4 regions of the Nocardia sp. NPDC059240 genome follow, and region 2 is predicted to be linked to each of the others. Evidence: riboswitches for the same ligand, from Rfam matches in the RefSeq annotation. Region 2 holds a riboswitch; each other region holds the start of a gene.
The links. A riboswitch is a leader RNA that binds a small molecule or an ion and turns the genes downstream of it on or off. The one in region 2 is predicted to bind S-adenosylmethionine.

Region 1: another riboswitch for S-adenosylmethionine. It lies ahead of ACFXHA_RS19265 (rhodanese-like domain-containing protein); the one in region 2 lies ahead of ACFXHA_RS11750 (AfsA-related hotdog domain-containing protein).
Region 3: another riboswitch for S-adenosylmethionine. It lies ahead of ACFXHA_RS24995 (ABC transporter substrate-binding protein); the one in region 2 lies ahead of ACFXHA_RS11750 (AfsA-related hotdog domain-containing protein).
Region 4: another riboswitch for S-adenosylmethionine. It lies ahead of ACFXHA_RS09495 (aminotransferase class V-fold PLP-dependent enzyme); the one in region 2 lies ahead of ACFXHA_RS11750 (AfsA-related hotdog domain-containing protein).

Annotation. Positions count from the first base shown of each region.
Region 1 covers NZ_JBHZAC010000005.1:94,723-98,927, forward strand. The annotation lists gene ACFXHA_RS19250 (MarR family winged helix-turn-helix transcriptional regulator) at 1-127, opposite strand, end outside; gene ACFXHA_RS19255 (DJ-1/PfpI family protein) at 124-768, opposite strand; gene ACFXHA_RS19260 (O-succinylhomoserine sulfhydrylase) at 869-2,083, opposite strand; gene ACFXHA_RS19265 (rhodanese-like domain-containing protein) at 2,080-2,502, opposite strand; SAM riboswitch class IV at 2,517-2,632, opposite strand; gene ACFXHA_RS19270 (hypothetical protein) at 2,695-3,138, opposite strand; gene ACFXHA_RS19275 (FAD-dependent oxidoreductase) at 3,361-4,205, shown strand, end outside.
Region 2 covers NZ_JBHZAC010000003.1:308,258-312,462, forward strand. The annotation lists gene ACFXHA_RS11735 (hypothetical protein) at 1-157, shown strand, start outside; gene ACFXHA_RS11740 (hypothetical protein) at 167-1,009, opposite strand; gene ACFXHA_RS11745 (HAD family hydrolase) at 1,003-1,743, opposite strand; gene ACFXHA_RS11750 (AfsA-related hotdog domain-containing protein) at 1,740-2,525, opposite strand; SAM riboswitch class IV at 2,545-2,655, opposite strand; gene ACFXHA_RS11755 (MFS transporter) at 2,757-4,142, opposite strand.
Region 3 covers NZ_JBHZAC010000006.1:621,984-626,188, reverse strand. The annotation lists gene ACFXHA_RS25010 (GNAT family N-acetyltransferase) at 1-203, opposite strand, end outside; gene ACFXHA_RS25005 (HAD family hydrolase) at 445-1,083, shown strand; gene ACFXHA_RS25000 (LOG family protein) at 1,116-1,592, opposite strand; SAM riboswitch class IV at 1,707-1,824, shown strand; gene ACFXHA_RS24995 (ABC transporter substrate-binding protein) at 1,896-3,053, shown strand; gene ACFXHA_RS24990 (ABC transporter permease) at 3,054-4,205, shown strand, end outside.
Region 4 covers NZ_JBHZAC010000002.1:825,422-829,626, reverse strand. The annotation lists gene ACFXHA_RS09510 (hypothetical protein) at 1-525, opposite strand, end outside; gene ACFXHA_RS09505 (DUF2752 domain-containing protein) at 651-1,100, shown strand; gene ACFXHA_RS09500 (hypothetical protein) at 1,119-1,307, shown strand; gene ACFXHA_RS09495 (aminotransferase class V-fold PLP-dependent enzyme) at 1,309-2,622, opposite strand; SAM riboswitch class IV at 2,692-2,805, opposite strand; gene ACFXHA_RS09490 (class I SAM-dependent methyltransferase) at 2,870-3,718, opposite strand; gene ACFXHA_RS09485 (MarR family winged helix-turn-helix transcriptional regulator) at 3,816-4,205, shown strand, end outside.

The sequences.
Region 1 (4,205 bases), on a different contig from region 2:
TCCCGGCGGGCTTGGCCAATTCCTCGGCGACCGCAAGGAATTGGCCGTTCAACTTGAACGAGGTGACCGCCGCGGTGGCGAAGAGTTGCTGATCGGTGCGAGTCGGCTGCTCGTCGGCGCGAGTCACTGCGCGGCTGCCGCGCGCTGCTGTTCGTACTCGAACAGCTCGTAAAAGCCTGCCGGATCATTGTTTCCGTAGAGCTTGTACCAAGCCTCGAGCACGTGCGGCTCGAAGATGCCGAGCCGGGCGAAGATCGCGCGGGCGAAGTCGACGGGGCGGGTGCCGGTCGCGGTGATCAGATCACCGTCGGTCACCGCGGTCTCCGCTACGTAATGCTCGCCGCCCGAATATCCGCTCATGGACAGGTAACCCGGATCGTTGCTGGTGTGCGGACGCTCGTCGAACAGCCCTTCCTTGGCGAGTCCGAAGGTGGCCCCACAGATGGCGGCGACCGGGACGCCGGCGGTCAGGAATTCTCGCGCCTTGCCCGCGAAGATCGTGATCGGGCTGGCCGGATCGAATTCGGTCGCCAGTCCGGGCAGGATCAGCATCGCGCTGTCGGCGGGCTTCAGATCCGCGAGTGCGATATCGGGCACGATCCGCATGCCACCCATCGATGTGACCGGATCGGTGCTGATCCCAACGGTTTTCACCTGCCAGGTGCCGGGTTCCCGGTGCCAGAGTTCGCGATTGATGTGCGCGGTCGCATGCCCGACCTCCCAGTCCGAGAAGGTGTCGTAGACGGCCATGTGAACTGTTTTCATCATGACAGCATGCTGTCATATTTGACAGCATGCTGTCAATAACTTTGCCCCCGGAAACGACAAATGGCCGGAACCCGCTGGGTTCCGGCCATTTCGGTATTCGTCAGCTCAGGGCGTGGTCCAGGTCGCCCAGCAGGTCTTCGACATCTTCGAGGCCGATGGAGATGCGCACGACCCCGTCCGTGATGCCCACGGCCGCACGGCCTTCCGGACCCATCGCGCGATGCGTGGTGGTGGCCGGGTGGGTGATCAGGGTCTTGGCGTCACCGAGGTTGTTGGAGATATCGATGATGCGCAACCGGTTGAGCACCTCGAAAGCGCGCTTCTTGGCCTCGTTCTCGGGAGCCTTCAGCTCGAAGGTGATCACCGTGCCGCCGCCCGACATCTGCCGCTTGGCCAGCTCGTACTGCGGGTGCGAGGACAGGAAGGGGTACTTCACCCACGCCACGGCCGGGTGGTCCTCCAGGAACTGCGCGATCTTCAGCGCCGAATCCACCGACTGACGCAGCCGCAGCGGCATGGTCTCGAGGCCCTTGAGCAGCGTCCAGGCATTGAACGGGCTCAGCGCCGGACCGGTGTGGCGCATCAGGTTCTTGACCGGACCGTCGATGTAGTCCTGCGGTCCAAGGATCGCGCCGCCGAGCACCCGGCCCTGGCCGTCGATGTGCTTGGTGCCCGAGTAGACGGTGATGTCCGCGCCCAGATCGAAACCGCGCTGCAACAGCGGGGTGGCGAAAACGTTGTCCAGCACCACCTTCGCGCCCGCCGCGTGCGCGAGATCGGAGACCGCGCGCACATCGGTGAGGGTCTGCATCGGATTCGAAGGGGTCTCGAAGAAGACGGCCGTGGTCGGCACCGACAGCGCCTGCTCCCACTGGTCCAGATCCTCACCGTCGACGAAGACGGTCTCCACGCCCCAGCGCGGCAGGATCTCGTTGGCCACCACGAAGCAGGAGCCGAACAGGCTGCGCGCCGCGACCAGGCGGTCGCCGGCGGCCACCAGCGCGCCCAGCGCGGTGAACACCGCGGACATGCCCGAGGCGGTCGCGAAACAGGCTTCCGCGCCGTCGATCAGGCGCAGCCGCTCCTCGAACATGGCGACCGTCGGGTTGCCGTAGCGGGAGTAGACGAAGTGCTCGATATCGCCGGTGAAGGACGCTTCCGCGGCCTCGGCGCTCTCGTAGACGAAACCCGAATTGAGGAACAGCGCCTCGGAGGTCTCGTCGAAGCCGGAACGCCGGGTGCCGCCGCGCACGGCCTGCGTGGCCGGGCCGACGCCCTCGGGGAGCGGCTTTTCGAAGGAACCGCCGGTGATCATGACTGCCTCCACGGGAGTCCGTCGGCGCGCCAGCCGGTGCTGCCGCGATGACCCTGGCCGTCCAGTGCACCCTCGAACCCGTCGACCACATTGAAGGACGGGGAGATGCCGACGGTGGTGGCCGCGGTGGCCGCGCCGATGGAGCGCTGGCCCGAGCGGCAGATGAACAGCACCGGGGCGTCCGAATCCTGCGGGCGCGCCGCAAGAGCCTGCCGCAACTGGTCCACGAACCGCGCATTGGGCGCGCCGGTGGCGTCCACCCATTCGATCAGCGCGGTCGGCCGGCCGATGCCATTGGTGTCGGGCACCCCGACGAAACGCCACTCCGCTTCGGTGCGGACATCCACCAGCACCGCATCCGGATTGTCGCGCAACAACTCCCACGCCTGCTTCGGCGTGATGTCACCCGCGTAGTTCACCTGTACCTCCTGTGAATCCGCACTTGCCGCACCGCTGCTCGGTGCGTGGCCAGGTCGTCACCCGGAGCACCCCACCGCGGAGGAGGGTTGCCGATCAGCGAGCCGGGGCTTGACGCTGATACTCATGACCTGGGATGAGAGTGCCGAAAAACCGGCACTCGTGTCAAACGGTTCGCCGGACTTCGGACCTTGTCACGAACTGCAGACCAACCAGCGGGAATTCTCTTTGGTGAAGTGCCAGGTGGAGGTGGTCTGGGCGCCACCGGCGCTGAAACTGACCTGCGCCGTGGCCTTGTCGCCGTCGATGACGGGGTCCTTCAGCGCGTCGAAGCTGATCGGGCCGCCGGTCTCGACGGCAATCTTGAGCGGCGAGTTGTTCTCGTCGAATCCCTTGCAGGCCAAGCTCGGTTCGTACTTGCCGTTGTCGCTGCGGTACTTGATGAAGTTGCCCGCGGGTGCGGAAAGCCGATCGGTATCTGTGACATTCTTCTCAACCGGCGAGACCAGGGTGGCGATCACGATGCCCAGGATCACGAACGCGATGAGACCGGCCGCGACCAGGAATGGCCACATGCTCCGCGTCTCGTTCTGATCGAACTGGACCGGATCCTCGACTGTCTCCTCCGCGTCGCTCATGGGTAGATCATGCCTGGTCGGTGCGAGGGACCTCGAATGCCATCGCATAGAATCAGCAGAATTTCCCGCCCGAGGCGCGGGAATAGCAGGACAACGCAGCAACGCTGCAGCGTCGGGGGCCGATGATGGCACCTGAAGTCCGGGCGTCAACTTAGCCTAAGCTAAGAACGACGGCTAAGTTTTGACGGCAAGTTGGTTTCGACCCAAAGGGTGCGCGGAAAAATGACCGAACAGAGTGCAGCGACCCGCCCGCTACGCATTGCGATCGTGGGCGCAGGACCGGCCGGTATCTATGCCGCCGATGCCTTGATGAAGTCCGACGCACCCACCGGGTTCGACGGGGTCAGCATCGACCTCTACGAGCGCATGCCCGCGCCCTTCGGTCTCATCCGCTACGGCGTCGCCCCCGATCACCCGCGCATCAAGGGCATCATCACCGCGCTGCACAAGGTCCTCGACAAGGACCAGGTCCGTCTGCTCGGCAATATCGACTACGGCGTCGACATCACCCTCGAGGACCTGCGGCAGTTCTACGACGCGGTCATCTTCTCCACCGGCGCCAATGCCGACCGCGCCCTGGAGGTTCCGGGCATCGACCTCGACGGCTCCTTCGGCGCCGCGGACTTCGTGTCCTGGTACGACGGACACCCGGACGTGCCGCGCACCTGGCCGCTGGACGCGCAGAAGGTCGCCGTGCTCGGCGTCGGCAACGTCGCCCTGGACGTGGCGCGCGTGCTGGCCAAGACCGGTGACGAACTGCTGCCGACCGAGATCCCGCCGAACGTCTACGAGGGCCTGCTGGCCAACCAGGCGCTGGAAGTGCACGTCTTCGGTCGCCGCGGTCCCGCCCAGGCCAAGTTCACCCCCCTGGAACTGCGCGAACTCGACCACTCGCCGACCATCGAGGTCATCGTCGATCCTGAGGACATCGACTACGACGAGGGCTCCGAAGCCGCGCGCCGCCACTCCAAGCAGGTCGACATGATCTGCAATACGTTGGAGCAGTGGGCCATTCGCGATGTCGGCAACCGCCCGCACAAGCTGTTCCTGCACTTCTTCGAGAACCC
Region 2 (4,205 bases):
CATCTTCCTCGCCGTCTTCCCGGGCAACCTGCAGATGCTGCGCGTCTGGTGGCCCAGCGATATGCCGATGGTCATGAAACTCGGTGCCGTGCTGCGGCTTCCGCTGCAGATTCCGATGGTGACCACCGCGCGCAGGGTGTACCGCGACGCGCGGTGATCGACCGGTTCAGTCCCGGGTCACGAACTCGTCGAAGACCGGGTCGGGCAGTTTGAGCTGGGCGTGAATATCACCGCCCAGCCCGAAATGTCCTATCGCGCCGCCGTAGTTCTGCTGATAGCTCTGCCAGAGCACCACCACGCTGATGATCCGGTTCGCTCCCGGTAACGCCGGATCCGGGAACGGGTTGGGCAGCACGGCCCGGTAGGTCGCCGTCCCGTCCGCATCGGTGATGAAGACATTCGGGACACCCAGCGGCCCGGGCCGGGTCGGTGCGTCCCGGTCCAAGTCCTTGGCACGCAAGGACATCACCGTGTAGAGCGAGTCCGGGATGAGCCCGCTGAACTCGAACCGGAACTCACCGTGGCGAGCCTCCTCGTCGACCGTCACCTCCAGGGTGCCGCGTGCCTTCAGCCACTCCCCCAGCGTCACCGCCGTGGTGAGCTTGCGCCCGTCCTCCGGTCGGATATCCGGAATCGGTGTCTCGTGGAACGGGTAGCTCGGCCGCCGCACCGTATCGGCGTCCGGCCGCTGGTCGGGGGCGAACACCATCGGATAGTTGTTGGCGGGCAAGGGCAGTGGCAGCGTGTGCAGCACGCTCCCGGCGTCCGCGTCCGGCAGTTCCTCGGGCAGTTCCCGCACGATCGTGTACGCCGCCAGGTCACCGAACTTCGGTACGGCGGTGTCGGCGGCGACGATGGCCCGCCCCCACCGCCGGGTGACCGTCCCGTCCGGACCCGGCACGGTGAGGTAGCCGACGACGATGAAATTGCCGTCAGCGTCCAGGACTTCGCTCGGCGGATACAGCGGCCCCTGCGTGGTCGGGGTCAGGTCGTAACTCTTGCTCACCATACGGACAGTGCTTCCTGCTCGGAGAGAAGGCGACCCGGATCGTCGACGCTGTCGCCGACCCGATCGCCGAGATGAATCCACCCGGTGCTGCCACCACGGTCTGCAGAAGCATGCGCGGTGAGGACCGCGTCGTCACCGCGAAAACCCGGGTGCCCCACGGCTTGTAGGAACGGCAGATCGCTGGCGTGATCGCCGTAGCCGTAACTGTGCTCGCGGGCGATCCCGTGCTCACGCAGGTATTCGGCCACGGCGGCGGCCTTGGCATGGCCGATCATGGGCCGCCACACCTCGCCGGTCAGCACGCCCTGCTCGTCGACCACCGGGGTGGTGGCGATGACCTGGTCGGCCCCGAGCGCCGCCGCCACGGGCGCAATGGCCGCCGGGAACGATCCCGACAGCAGCACCGTGGCATGTCCCGAATCGCGGTGTGCGCGCAGTGTTTCCACCGCCTCGGCGTAGTAGCCGCCGCCTCCCGCACCGAACTGCGCGAACCAGCGTCGCCCGGCCTCGGCCAGCGCATCGGCCCGTGCCCCGCGGTAGGCCCGGTAGTAGTGCCGGTTGACCTCCTCCCGTGGTGTCCCGGCCGCGGCCCGCTGTTTGATCTCGTCGCTCAGTCGCGCGTATTCGCTGCCATCGTCACCGTTCTCGGCCAGCCAGAAGCGTTGGAAGGCGAACATGCTCTTGACGGTGATGAGGGTTTCGTCGACGTCGAAGAACGCCGCGCCGGCGGTCATGCCACTTCCAGGTAGGCCGCGATCGCCTTGGCCGCCTTGTGCCGTTCGATCTGGGAGATGCGCTCATTGGGCAGTGCGGCATAGGTGATGCGGGTGGTGGCGACGCTGCGGTCGAGCTGGCGCACATCGACCTCGATGGCGAACTCCAGCTTGGCCGGATCGGTGACCGAGATCGGAGTGAGCACCGCGTGCAGCGTGGCGGGCAGGGGAAACAGGAAGGACTTGAACTCCAATTCGATGCTGTTCCACACGATATAGAAGTGCTGTTCGGGCCAGCGGCGGCCGTACTCGAGTTCGAACGCGCCGAGGAACAGCTGCCGCACCGCCTCCACGATCACGATGCCCTGCACGTGTTCGCCGGTCTGATGGTCGAGCAGCAGTTCATTGTCGCCGTGGATGCGCAGGTCCGCCCGGAACTCGGTATCGGACTCGCGAATCAGATTGGCCAGCAGCACATTCGAGTGCTGATACTTGTGCACCTGGTGGCGCGGGGCCGGTTCGTCGACCGGTCCGCTGACCCGCAGTCCGGCCGGGGCGTGCACCAGCGCCACATGCTCGACATAGTCGAGATCGTGGCGCGTGACCCCCTGGCCGAGCCGCACGGTCAGCGGCCGGTCCGACTCCCGCCACCGGCCGCCCCGTAGCGCGGCCACCAGCCCCGACACCGTGAAGGCCCGGTCGTCCGCGGCGATGCCCCGGAAGCGGTCGGCCACCAGCAGCACCTCGCCGACGGCCACCTCCTCCGCCACCGCGGACACCGAATCGAGCTGGGCTACAGACATTTTCCCTCCGAGAGCAAACGCAAGACGCTTATGGCGACGCTCGCCGCCATCCGGTCGTCACCCGGAGCACCCCGCCGCCGTGGAGGGTTGCCGCCCAGCCAGCCGGGGCTTGACACTGGAACTCATGACCGTGATCGAAAAGTTATGCGGCCCAGGGAATTTCAGAAACAGTTTCAACCACACCGATCGAAACCCGGACACGAAGGACGCCGCTGTCCCCCGCGCTCCGATTCACTCCGCGGCAGCCACGCCCACGCGCGTCGAGGCGGCAGCCAGTGCCGCGCCCACCGCCGCCAGCACCGCGATGGCTAGCGCGACGGCCGAATAGCCGTGGTGGGCCACCAGATTGGCGATCTGCGGGCCCGCACTGGCCCCGACGAACAGGGCGAAGGTGTACAACGCCGTGGCGGTGCCCCGCGCCGCCCCCGCATGCACCGCGATCGCCTGCACCGCCGTCGGAGCCGCCACCGCGATCGCCGTGACGAATACGAACAGCCACACCGCAACCCAGACGCCGCCGAACGGCACCGCCGTGATCGCCGCCGCGCCCGCCGCGATCGCCAGAGCGACGATCAAGCGGATGGCCGGGGCGATAACGCCCAGCCGCCCGGCCAGCAACGGCACCGCCACCATGGCCGGAATCGCACTGGCGCGCAGCGCAAGCAGGGCAGCATTGCCGGACCCCACCCCCTCCGGCGGAGCGAGCTGAACACCGGTATAGATCCCCACGAACGAACCCAGAATGGCCAGGCAGCTCAGATAGAGCAACGCCAGCCGGGCCTGCCCCAGCAGAATCCCGAAAGGCGCGAAGACACTACGCACCCCGCCGACCGGCGCAGCATCCGGTACCGGCACCGCGACCGACACTGCCGACGGCGCGACCTCCGCCGCCTCGGGCACTGCCTCCGCGACCTCGACGGCCACCGGCATGCCGTCCGCCGACTCCGCACCTACCGCCGATGCCGACCTCGGTCCGGCCTCCGGTGCCCCATCCTTCGGAGCAACCCGTAATGGCGGTGGCACGGCCGCCGGCGTGGCGGCCGGCGCCTCCAGCACCACGTGGAGCAGCGCCGCCGACAGTGCGAAAGCGATTGCGCCCGCGATGAAGATCGCGTGCCAGCCGAGTGCGTTGCCGATGAGCTGGGCCAGGACCTGTGCCACCACTCCCGCTCCGAGGAAGGAGCTGGTCAGGCAGGTGAGGGCGAAGATCCTGCGCTGCGGGGCAATTCGCTCGGACAGGTAGGCGAAGGCGGCGGGGGCGAAGAAGGAAGCGGTGAGCCCCTGCAGGATTCGCGCCGACAGCCCACTCACCAATCCGGGTGCGAGCGCCACCAGCAGTGAGCTCACCACCGTCGCCAACAGCCCGCCGACAATGACCGGCCGCCGCCCCCACCGGTCCGACAGCGGCCCCGTTACCAGGAATCCCGCCCCGTAGGCGAGCCCGAACGCGGTGGTTGTCCAGGTGGCCGCAGACTTGGACGTATCCCAGTCCACCGCAAGCCGATTCAGCACCGGCAACACCGCATACAGCTGCCCGACCACCAGAATCCCGACCGCACACACGGCCGCAACCGTGCGCCCGGTCGGTGCCCATTCCGACTCGGCGGTACCGCGCACCGCGAGAGATCCATCGACCGCGGGGGCTACATCCACCTCCAGAGATACGCCCGCCGCTGCCGG
Region 3 (4,205 bases), on a different contig from region 2:
CCCAGCCCGGCCACCTTGTTGAGCGGCGAACCCTCCTCGGCGAAGGCGGCCACCCCGCCCGCGACCGGAATCACGAACCCGGCCGTAGCGCCGAGCCGCGCCGCCGCGGCCCCACCGCCCTTGCTGATCAACTCCGCCTCGACCCGCTCGATGCGCGCCGCCAGCTCCGTCCCGCAGAAAAATGTGCCCTGGTCACCAGCCATGCCCGCCAGCCTAATTCGCGCGGCCGCGAGATCGCCTTCGCTTTTCGGCGCGGCCGCCGATGAACACCGGCCGCGATCGCTGTCGTCACGATCGCCGAGCTGAACGTGCGCCGCCGGGTATCGGCGCGCCGACGTTGGACGAGCCCGCACGCGCCGGCGGTGATAGCCCGCGGCGGTAGGGCTGTGGGGGAAGCGGGTCGGTGGTGCCGGGCGGGGAATCGGCGGGCCGTAGGGTCGGGGGGTGGCTTTTGATCGTGCGACCGGACCGGCGGGCGGCCTCGTGGTGGGGTTCGACCTGGATATGACGCTGATCGATTCGCGGCCGGGGATCGCGGCGGTGTGGGATGCGGTGGCCGCGAAAACCGGCGTGCCGATCGACTCCGAGCTGGTGGTGTCGCGGCTCGGGCCGCCGCTGGCGGATGAGGCGGCGCAATGGTTTCCCGAGCACGAGGTGCCGGGGATCGTGGCCATGTACCGGGAGTTCTACCCGGACCTGGCGGTACAACCCTCGGAGAACCTGCCCGGTGTCGTCGACGCTCTCGCGGCCGTGCACCAGGCGGGCGGGCGGGTACTGGTGATCACGGCCAAGAACGAACCGCACGCGCAGCTGCACCTGGATCACCTCGGCCTCGAGGTGGATGAGCTGGTCGGCGGGGCGTGGGCGGAGGAGAAGGGGGAGGTGCTGCGGGAGCGCGGGGCCTCGATCTATGTGGGGGACCACCTCGGGGATGTGCGCGCGGCCAAGGTGGCCGACGCTGTCTCGGTGGCCGTGACCACCGGCCCCTATGCGGCCGAAGAGCTGTCGGCAGCCGGGGCCGATGTGGTGCTTGATGACCTCACCGAGTTCCCGGCGTGGCTGGCCGGCCACCTGGGCGGATAGAACGCGCCGGAATGACGAGGTGGAGGCGACGGCTACAGCGGGGGCGCGAGGGCGAGGGTGACCGCGTGGGCGGGGTCTAGGGCAGGGAGGGTGGCGTCGACGGGTTTGCCTTCGGCGTCGTGGATTCGCCAGCCGTGGAGGGAGATGACGCGGGTGGCGCGGTGGTTGGCGAGGGCCAGTTCGGAGAGGGTGCCCCAGGAGCCGCCGATGATGATGACGGCGTCGGCGGAGGCGATGAGGATGGCGTTTCGGGCTTCGCCCATGTTCGTGTAGAGGACTGCGGAGAGGCCGGGGCAGGCTGTGGCGCGGTCGGTGTCGGGGCGGATGCCGATGACGAGTCCGCCTGCGCGGGAAGCGCCTTCGGTGACGGCGGCCATGACGCCGGTGCCGCCGCCGCAGAGGACCGTCGCACCCGCGGTGGCGAGGAGGCGGCCTACTTCGCGGGCGGCCGCGGCGTCGCGAGGGGTGCAGTCGCGGGGGCCGCAGACGGCTATTTGCAGTGGTGGCAAGGGTTTTCCTGTCGTCGGTGTGCCGCGGTGGTCGTTCGGGGAGACGGGGTTGTTGGCATCAGGCTGATTCGAATCCTGTCGTCTTCCCGGTGGACACGGCTACCTTTTGCCCACGGTCACGAGTATCAGCATGTTCGAGCCCCGGCTCGCTGATCGGCAACCCTCGCTTGGCGGTGGGGTGCCCCGGGTGACGACCAGGTGGTGTCGTTCGCGGGCATCGCAAGCGCTAACAGGCCGTGCGTGGCAGTCACGGTCGTGTCCCCATGCCCGGTTGGCGAGCCGGCGCGGAGTGTAGAGGTTGCAATGAGCAGGTACTGGTCCCGTGGTTTCGGCCGGGTGGCGGTGGGTGTCGCGGCGGCGGCTCTGGTGGCGGGACTGGCCTCGGCCTGCTCCAACGACTCATCCGGAAGTAGCTCGGACACCGTGTATTTCGGCGTTTCGGGTCCGAAGACGGGTGGCTCTGCCGAATACGGGCGGCTCTGGCAGCAGGGTTTCGATCTGGCGTTGGACGAGATCAATGCCAATGGCGGGATCAATGGCAAGAAGGTCGCGCTGAAATGGGAGGATTCGCAGTCGGATCCGAAGCAGACCGTGCCGATCGCGACCAAGTTCGTGGGCGATCAGTCGATCATCGCCGAGCTGGGTGACTTCTCCTCGCCGGCCTCCATCGCGGCCTCGCCGGTGTACAACCGCGGCAAGCTGGTGCAGTACGGCTTCACCAATTCCTCGGTCGATTTCACCAAGGGCGGCGACTATTCGTGGAGCCCGTCCATCACGTTGGATGTGTTCCAGGAGCGCAATGCCGAATGGGTGAAGTCGAAGGCCAAGAAGGTTTCGGTGGTCTACCTCGAAACCGACTGGGGCAAGCAGGCTTTCCAGTTCTTCCAGCAGTTCGCCAAGGAGAAGGGCATCGAGATCGCCTACTCTTCCTCGATTCTGCCGGACTCGCAGGACTTCCGGCCGGTGCTGATCAAGGGCCGCGACGCCAACCCGGACGCGTTCGTGCACCTGGGTTACGGTCCGGACGGCGCGCTGGTCGTCAAGCAGCTGCGTGATGTCGGGTTCAACGGCCAGTTCTTCGGCGGCCAGAACACCCCGCAGTTCATCGATCTGGCGGGCAAGGCGGCCGAGGGCGACATCGTGAACGGCGTGTTCACCCCGTCGGATCCGAGCCCGAAGATCCAGAGCTTCACCACCAAGTTCAAGGCCAAGTTCAACACCGATCCGGGTGACTTCAATGTCTACGCCTACGACGCGCTCAACACCCTGGTGAAGGCGGCCAAGTTCGGCGGCGCGACTCGGGAGGGCGTGCTGAAGGGGCTGCGCGAGGTCAAAGACTTCGACGGAATCGGCCTGGGCACCTTCGCCTTCGATCAGCAGACGCGGCGGCCGAGCGGGGTGAAGCCGATCGAGCTGATCCTGCAGAACGGCAAGTTCCTGCCGGTCGGAAGCAATAAGTAGATGTTCGACACGCTTATCGCGGGTCTGGTCCACGGCAATGCGTACGCGCTCATCGCCGTGGGCATCACCCTGATCTTCGGGGTCAGCAATGTCATCAACTTCGCGCACGGCTCGATCTTCGCGTTCGGGTCGGTGCTGGGCTGGTGGCTGATCGCCCAGCACGGGCTGGCCTGGTGGGCCGCGCTGGCCGTGGTGGTCGTCGCGACCGCGCTGGTCGGCATCGCCATCGACGTGCTGGCGGTGCGGCCGCTGCGCCGCGCCCCGGCCATTGCCGCGCTGCTGGCGACGGTGGCGGTCGGGCTGATCATCGAGAACGTGGTCGCCCTGGTGTTCGGGCCGGATACCCGGCCGTTCCCACAGGTGTTGCCCACCAACAATATTCGGGTGGGCGGGGTGCGATTGGGCACCTCGGACGTGGTCATGTTCGCCATCACCCTGACGGTGATGGCCGGGCTGTGGGCGTTCCTGCGCTACAGCCGCCACGGCCTGGCCATCCGCGCCACCGCGCAGGATCCCGATGCCGCCGCGCAGATGGGGATCGGCGTGGGGCGGGTGCAGTCGCTGGCCTTCGCCATCGCGTCCGGATTGGGCGGGCTGGCAGGCATTTTCGTCGGCCTCTACAACTCGAATATCTCCCCGACCTCCGGCGGCATCGTCGGCATGACCGGGTTCGTGGCCGCCACCATCGGCGGGCTGGGTTCGATTCCGGGCGCGGTGGTGGGCGGTTTCGTGCTGGGGCTGGTGGAGGCGTTCGGCATCTACTGGTTCGGGGACGGGTACCGCGATCTCATCACCTTCGGGCTGCTGGTGATCTTCCTCGTGTTGCGGCCGGGCGGGCTGCTCGCACGGCCGCCCGCCATCGAATCCGAGCCCATGACCGGCACCTTCCTCGGGGCGGGCCGGGAACTGCGGGTGCGTTGGTGGCATGCGTTGATCGCGCTCGGTATTGCGGGCGTGGGAATTCCGTTGGTGGCCAACGACTACGGCATTTCGGTGGGCACTCAGATCCTGGCGTACGCGATCATCGCCGTCTCCATGACGCTGGTGGCGGGGTCGGCGGGACAGCTGGCCATCGGTCAGGCCGGGCCGATCGCCATCGGCGCGTATACCTCTGCGGTGCTTACGGTTTCGCACGGGTGGGCGTTTCTGCCC
Region 4 (4,205 bases), on a different contig from region 2:
CTGCTGATATCCGCTCGGCTGCGTCGGATAGCCGTGCGGGCCGGCCTGATTCGGCTGCGGCGCGGGCCCGTTCGCCCGGGTGGGATAACCCTGCGGTGCGGGGGCGTAGCCCTGAGCCGGACCCTGGGGAGCGAACTGTCCGCCCGGTGCGGGATAGCCCGGCTGCGGGGCCGGGTAGCCCGGACCACTCGGAGGCGGCGGATATCCCTGGTTCGGTGCGCCCGCGGGTGGCGGGAGGTACCCGGACGGTGCCGGATAACCCTGGGCGGGAGTGTTCTGGTGGTCGTAGGGGCTCGGGGCCTGGGTATAGGCGGGAGCGAAACTCGACGCGGTGGTCGTGGATTGCCCCCTCTTCTTGAGCGCGAAATAGGCGCCCACGCAGATGAGGATGAAGACCAGCAGGCCGATGATGCCGAAGACACCGTCGATCAGCCGGACCCCGACCCGGATGAGAATAAGAACTGCGACGGCTCCGACCGCGGCCAGAATGCCGCGAATCTTGTTGCCGCCTTGGTTTTGTGGCATGAGTGGAATTCCCCCGACTCGAAAACGATGGCCGGGGCAGCATACCCAAGCGCGCTTGGCCGGGTGGGGTGCGAAGTTCAGTGCGACCTGGCAGGTGGGGGCCGGTGCGGCTACCGTTGGTGGTCGTGGATACCACGGCAGCAGTGACCCAATCGCCCGCGCGTTCGCGGTGGCTCGGCCTCGGGGCGCCGCTGTTGGCGGGCGGGGCGGTGGCCGGCGGGCTGGCGTTGCTGCATTTCCGGGATCCGCACGTGAGTGGGGCGTACGGGTACTGCCCCTTCTATGAGCTCACCGGGTGGTGGTGTCCCGGGTGCGGCGGGCTGCGCGGGCTGCACAATCTCACCGAGGGGCATGTGCTCGATGCCATCCACAGCAATCTGCTGCTGCTGCCGCTGACACTGGGATTCACGGCTTGGTGGGTGACCTGGCTGGTGGCGGGGTGGCGGGGTAAGCCGATGCCGCCGCGGCTACCGCAGGTACTGCCCAAACCGGCATTGTGGGTGGCACTGGCATTTCTGATCGTGTTCACCGTTGTGCGGAACACACCGTGGGGAAGCTGGATCGCACCCGTTTAGTCGGGGCATGCTCTGCGTATGAGCGATTCGCTGCGGGAGCGTGTGCGGGAGAAGCTGGTCCGGCAACTCGCCGAGGACGGGCCGATAGATGCGGATCTGGACGATGCCCGGCAGCTCTCGGTCCGCGAGGACCTCGAACTGCTGGACGCCGTGGCCGATGACGATCCGGTCATCGAAGACCTCGCGGCCCGCTATCTCGTGCCGTAGTTCAGAAGCCGCAGGGGGCCGCGCCGTCGGCCGAGTTGCCGAACGGGCGGGTTTCGGGGACCGGGTTCCAATGTCCTTCGGTGCGGCCGTAATTCCAGGCGGGGCCGTTTTCGACCAGGGTGGAGATGGCGTCGATGAGGCGGTCCACGTCGGCGGCGGTGGTGCCGAGGCCGATGCTGGCGCGCAGGGCCGCGTCCACGCCGAGGCGGGCCAGCAGCGGGTGCGCGCAGAAGCGGCCGTCGCGGACGCCGATGCCGTGCTCGGCCGAGAGGTAGGCGGCCACCTGGCCGGGCTCGAAGCCGTCGACGGTGAAGGCGACGATGCCGACGGCGTCGGTGCTGTCACGCCAGATACGCAGGAAGTTCACGCCCGGAACGGTTTTCAGGCCGTAGCGCAGGCGGTGGGTGAGGTACTGCTCGTGCTCGATGACGGTGGTCTCGTCCAGATCGGCGAGGGCGTCGCAGGCGGCGGCCAGGGCGGCCACGCCCAGCACGTTCGGGGAACCGGCCTCGTGACGCTGCGGGGCCGGGGCCCACTCGACGCCGTCGGTGGTCACCGAGCGCACCGCGCCGCCACCGGCCAGGTACGGCTCGGCCTTGTCGAGCCAGTCGCGGCGGCCGACCAGCACGCCCGCGCCGAACGGTGCGTACGCCTTGTGGCCGGAGAAGGCCAGGTAGTCGATGCCGGCGGTCTGCAGATCGATGCGGCGGTGCGGGGCCAGCTGGGCCGCGTCGACCAGGATGCGGGTGCCGCACTGGTGGGCGATCCAGGCCAGCCGCTCCAGCGGCAGCAGTTCGCCGGTCACATTGGAGGCACCGGTAACCGCCAGCAGCGCAGCGGGTTTCGAGCACAGCTCGGCGACGACGCGCTGAATGGTCTCCTCGATGGTGTCGGCGACGGCCACCACCCGGCGGCCGTGCCGGGTCCAGGGCAGGAAGTTGGCGTGATGCTCGACATCCAGTACCACGGTGTCGCCGGGCACACAGGAGGCCAGCAGGTTCAGCGAGTCGGTGGTGTTGCGGGTGAAGACGACGACCTGGTCGTCGGCCGCGTTCAGGAAGCGGGCGACCGAGCCGCGGGCCGACTCGTAGCAGTCGGTGGAGACCCGGGAGGCGTAGCCCGCGCCCCGGTGCACGCTGGCATAGAACGGCAGTAGCTCGGCGACGCGATCGGTGACCTGCTTCAGCGCGGGAGCGCTGGCGGCGTAGTCGAAGTTGGCGTAGCCGATGGTGCCGCCCTGTACGAGCGGCACCTGGAGATCACAGCCGGACACGGTGGCGAGGGGGGCACAGGTCTGGTCGGCGAATGCGGTCATCACGAAATCCCATCGGATTCATGGACACACGATCGAGCTGTATCCCCTTCAAGAGGGCAAGTGATCGAGAGTCCGCGCTTGCCGCGCCCGGTCGGGCGGCGGCCCGGTCGTCACCTGGAGCACCCCACCGCGGAGGAGGGTTGCCGACCAGCTAGCCAGGGCTTAGTGCTGGTACTCATGACCTGATTGGAGACACTGGCAGATGCCGCGCGGACTTGTCAACCCCTCCCGGTCCGGGCGTCCGCCGTCACGATTTGCGCGCCGATACGCACCGCTCGAGGTCGGGCACTCGGATCTCGCGCCCGATCGGAGTCAGATAGCTCGCGGTGTGCTCCGGTCCGCCCGCCTGCTCGATCTCGTGCCAACCGTAATCCGCCAGTAGTGCCGAGACCTGATCCGGTTGCAGGCCGAAATGCCAGAGCGGCTGTCGCGCAACGAATCTGCGGTAGGTGGGAGCGCAGCCCTGAAGGTTGGTGCCGTCCAGAAAGTCTTGCCGGACATAGCTGAAGATGAGCTCGCTACCGGTCGCTGCCTTGCCGAGAACTGAAAGAGTCGCTCGGACAGCGGGTTCGGTCAGGTATTGCGTAACCCCTTCCCAGAGGAAGAGAGTCCGCGCGTCGAATCGGTATCCGTGCTCGATCAATACGGTGGCGAGATCGTCGGTCTCGAAGTCGATCGGCACCTGGGTCACGCTGTCGGGCAGCGGAATCCGCTTGCGCTTCTGGGCAATATTGATCGGCAGATCCACTTCGAAGGCGGGAATTCCGGCGGGTGCGGCCAAGCGCAGCGCCTTGGTGTCGAGTCCCGCACCGAGCACCACGACCGCCTCGATGCCCTCGGCGATCGCGGCCACGGTCCGGTCGTCGAAATATCGTTTGCGGCAGGCGAGACTCTCCCACGCGCCGACTCCCTCGCGGTTCATGACCGCGCGCAACAGCCGCCGCCCGGCCGGGAGCCGCACCAGCGGCCGCAGGCCCGCGGGCAGCATGCGCATCGCGAGTTCGTCTGTCAGAAAGCGCTTTTCGGCGGGCTCGAGGTCCTCGGCCGCGGCGATGAGAATCGGGATCAGGGATGTGTCAGCGGCGGTATTCGGCATGGTCGCGCTATCCTTTCCTGCACCGGCAAAGTATCTGAGTGGAGGAAGTAGTTGCATGAACGCAGATAAATCTAAGTCCTCCCACCCACAACCGTCAATGGATCGGCTCGAAGGGCCGTACCGCGAATACGTCACTGCGCAGGCCGTCATCGCCCAGGCCGCCGCGTCCGCGCTCGGCTTGGGGGCCACCGACTTCTTCGCGCTGAACCTCATCGCCCTGGCCGGATCGCTGACCGCGGGCGAACTCGCGTCGCGGACCGGACTGTCGACCGGTGCGGTCACCCGGCTCATCGACCGGCTGGAACAGGGCGGATTCGTCCGGCGGGTGCCGGATGCCACGGACCGTCGCAAGGTGCTGGTCGAGTCGATTCCGGATTCGGACGGCCGGATCGAAGCGGTGGTGGCCCCGCCGCGGGACCGGTTGGCGGAGATGTTCGCCGACTACGAGCCCGAGCAGCTCGAGGTGCTCTTCGACTACTTCACGCGG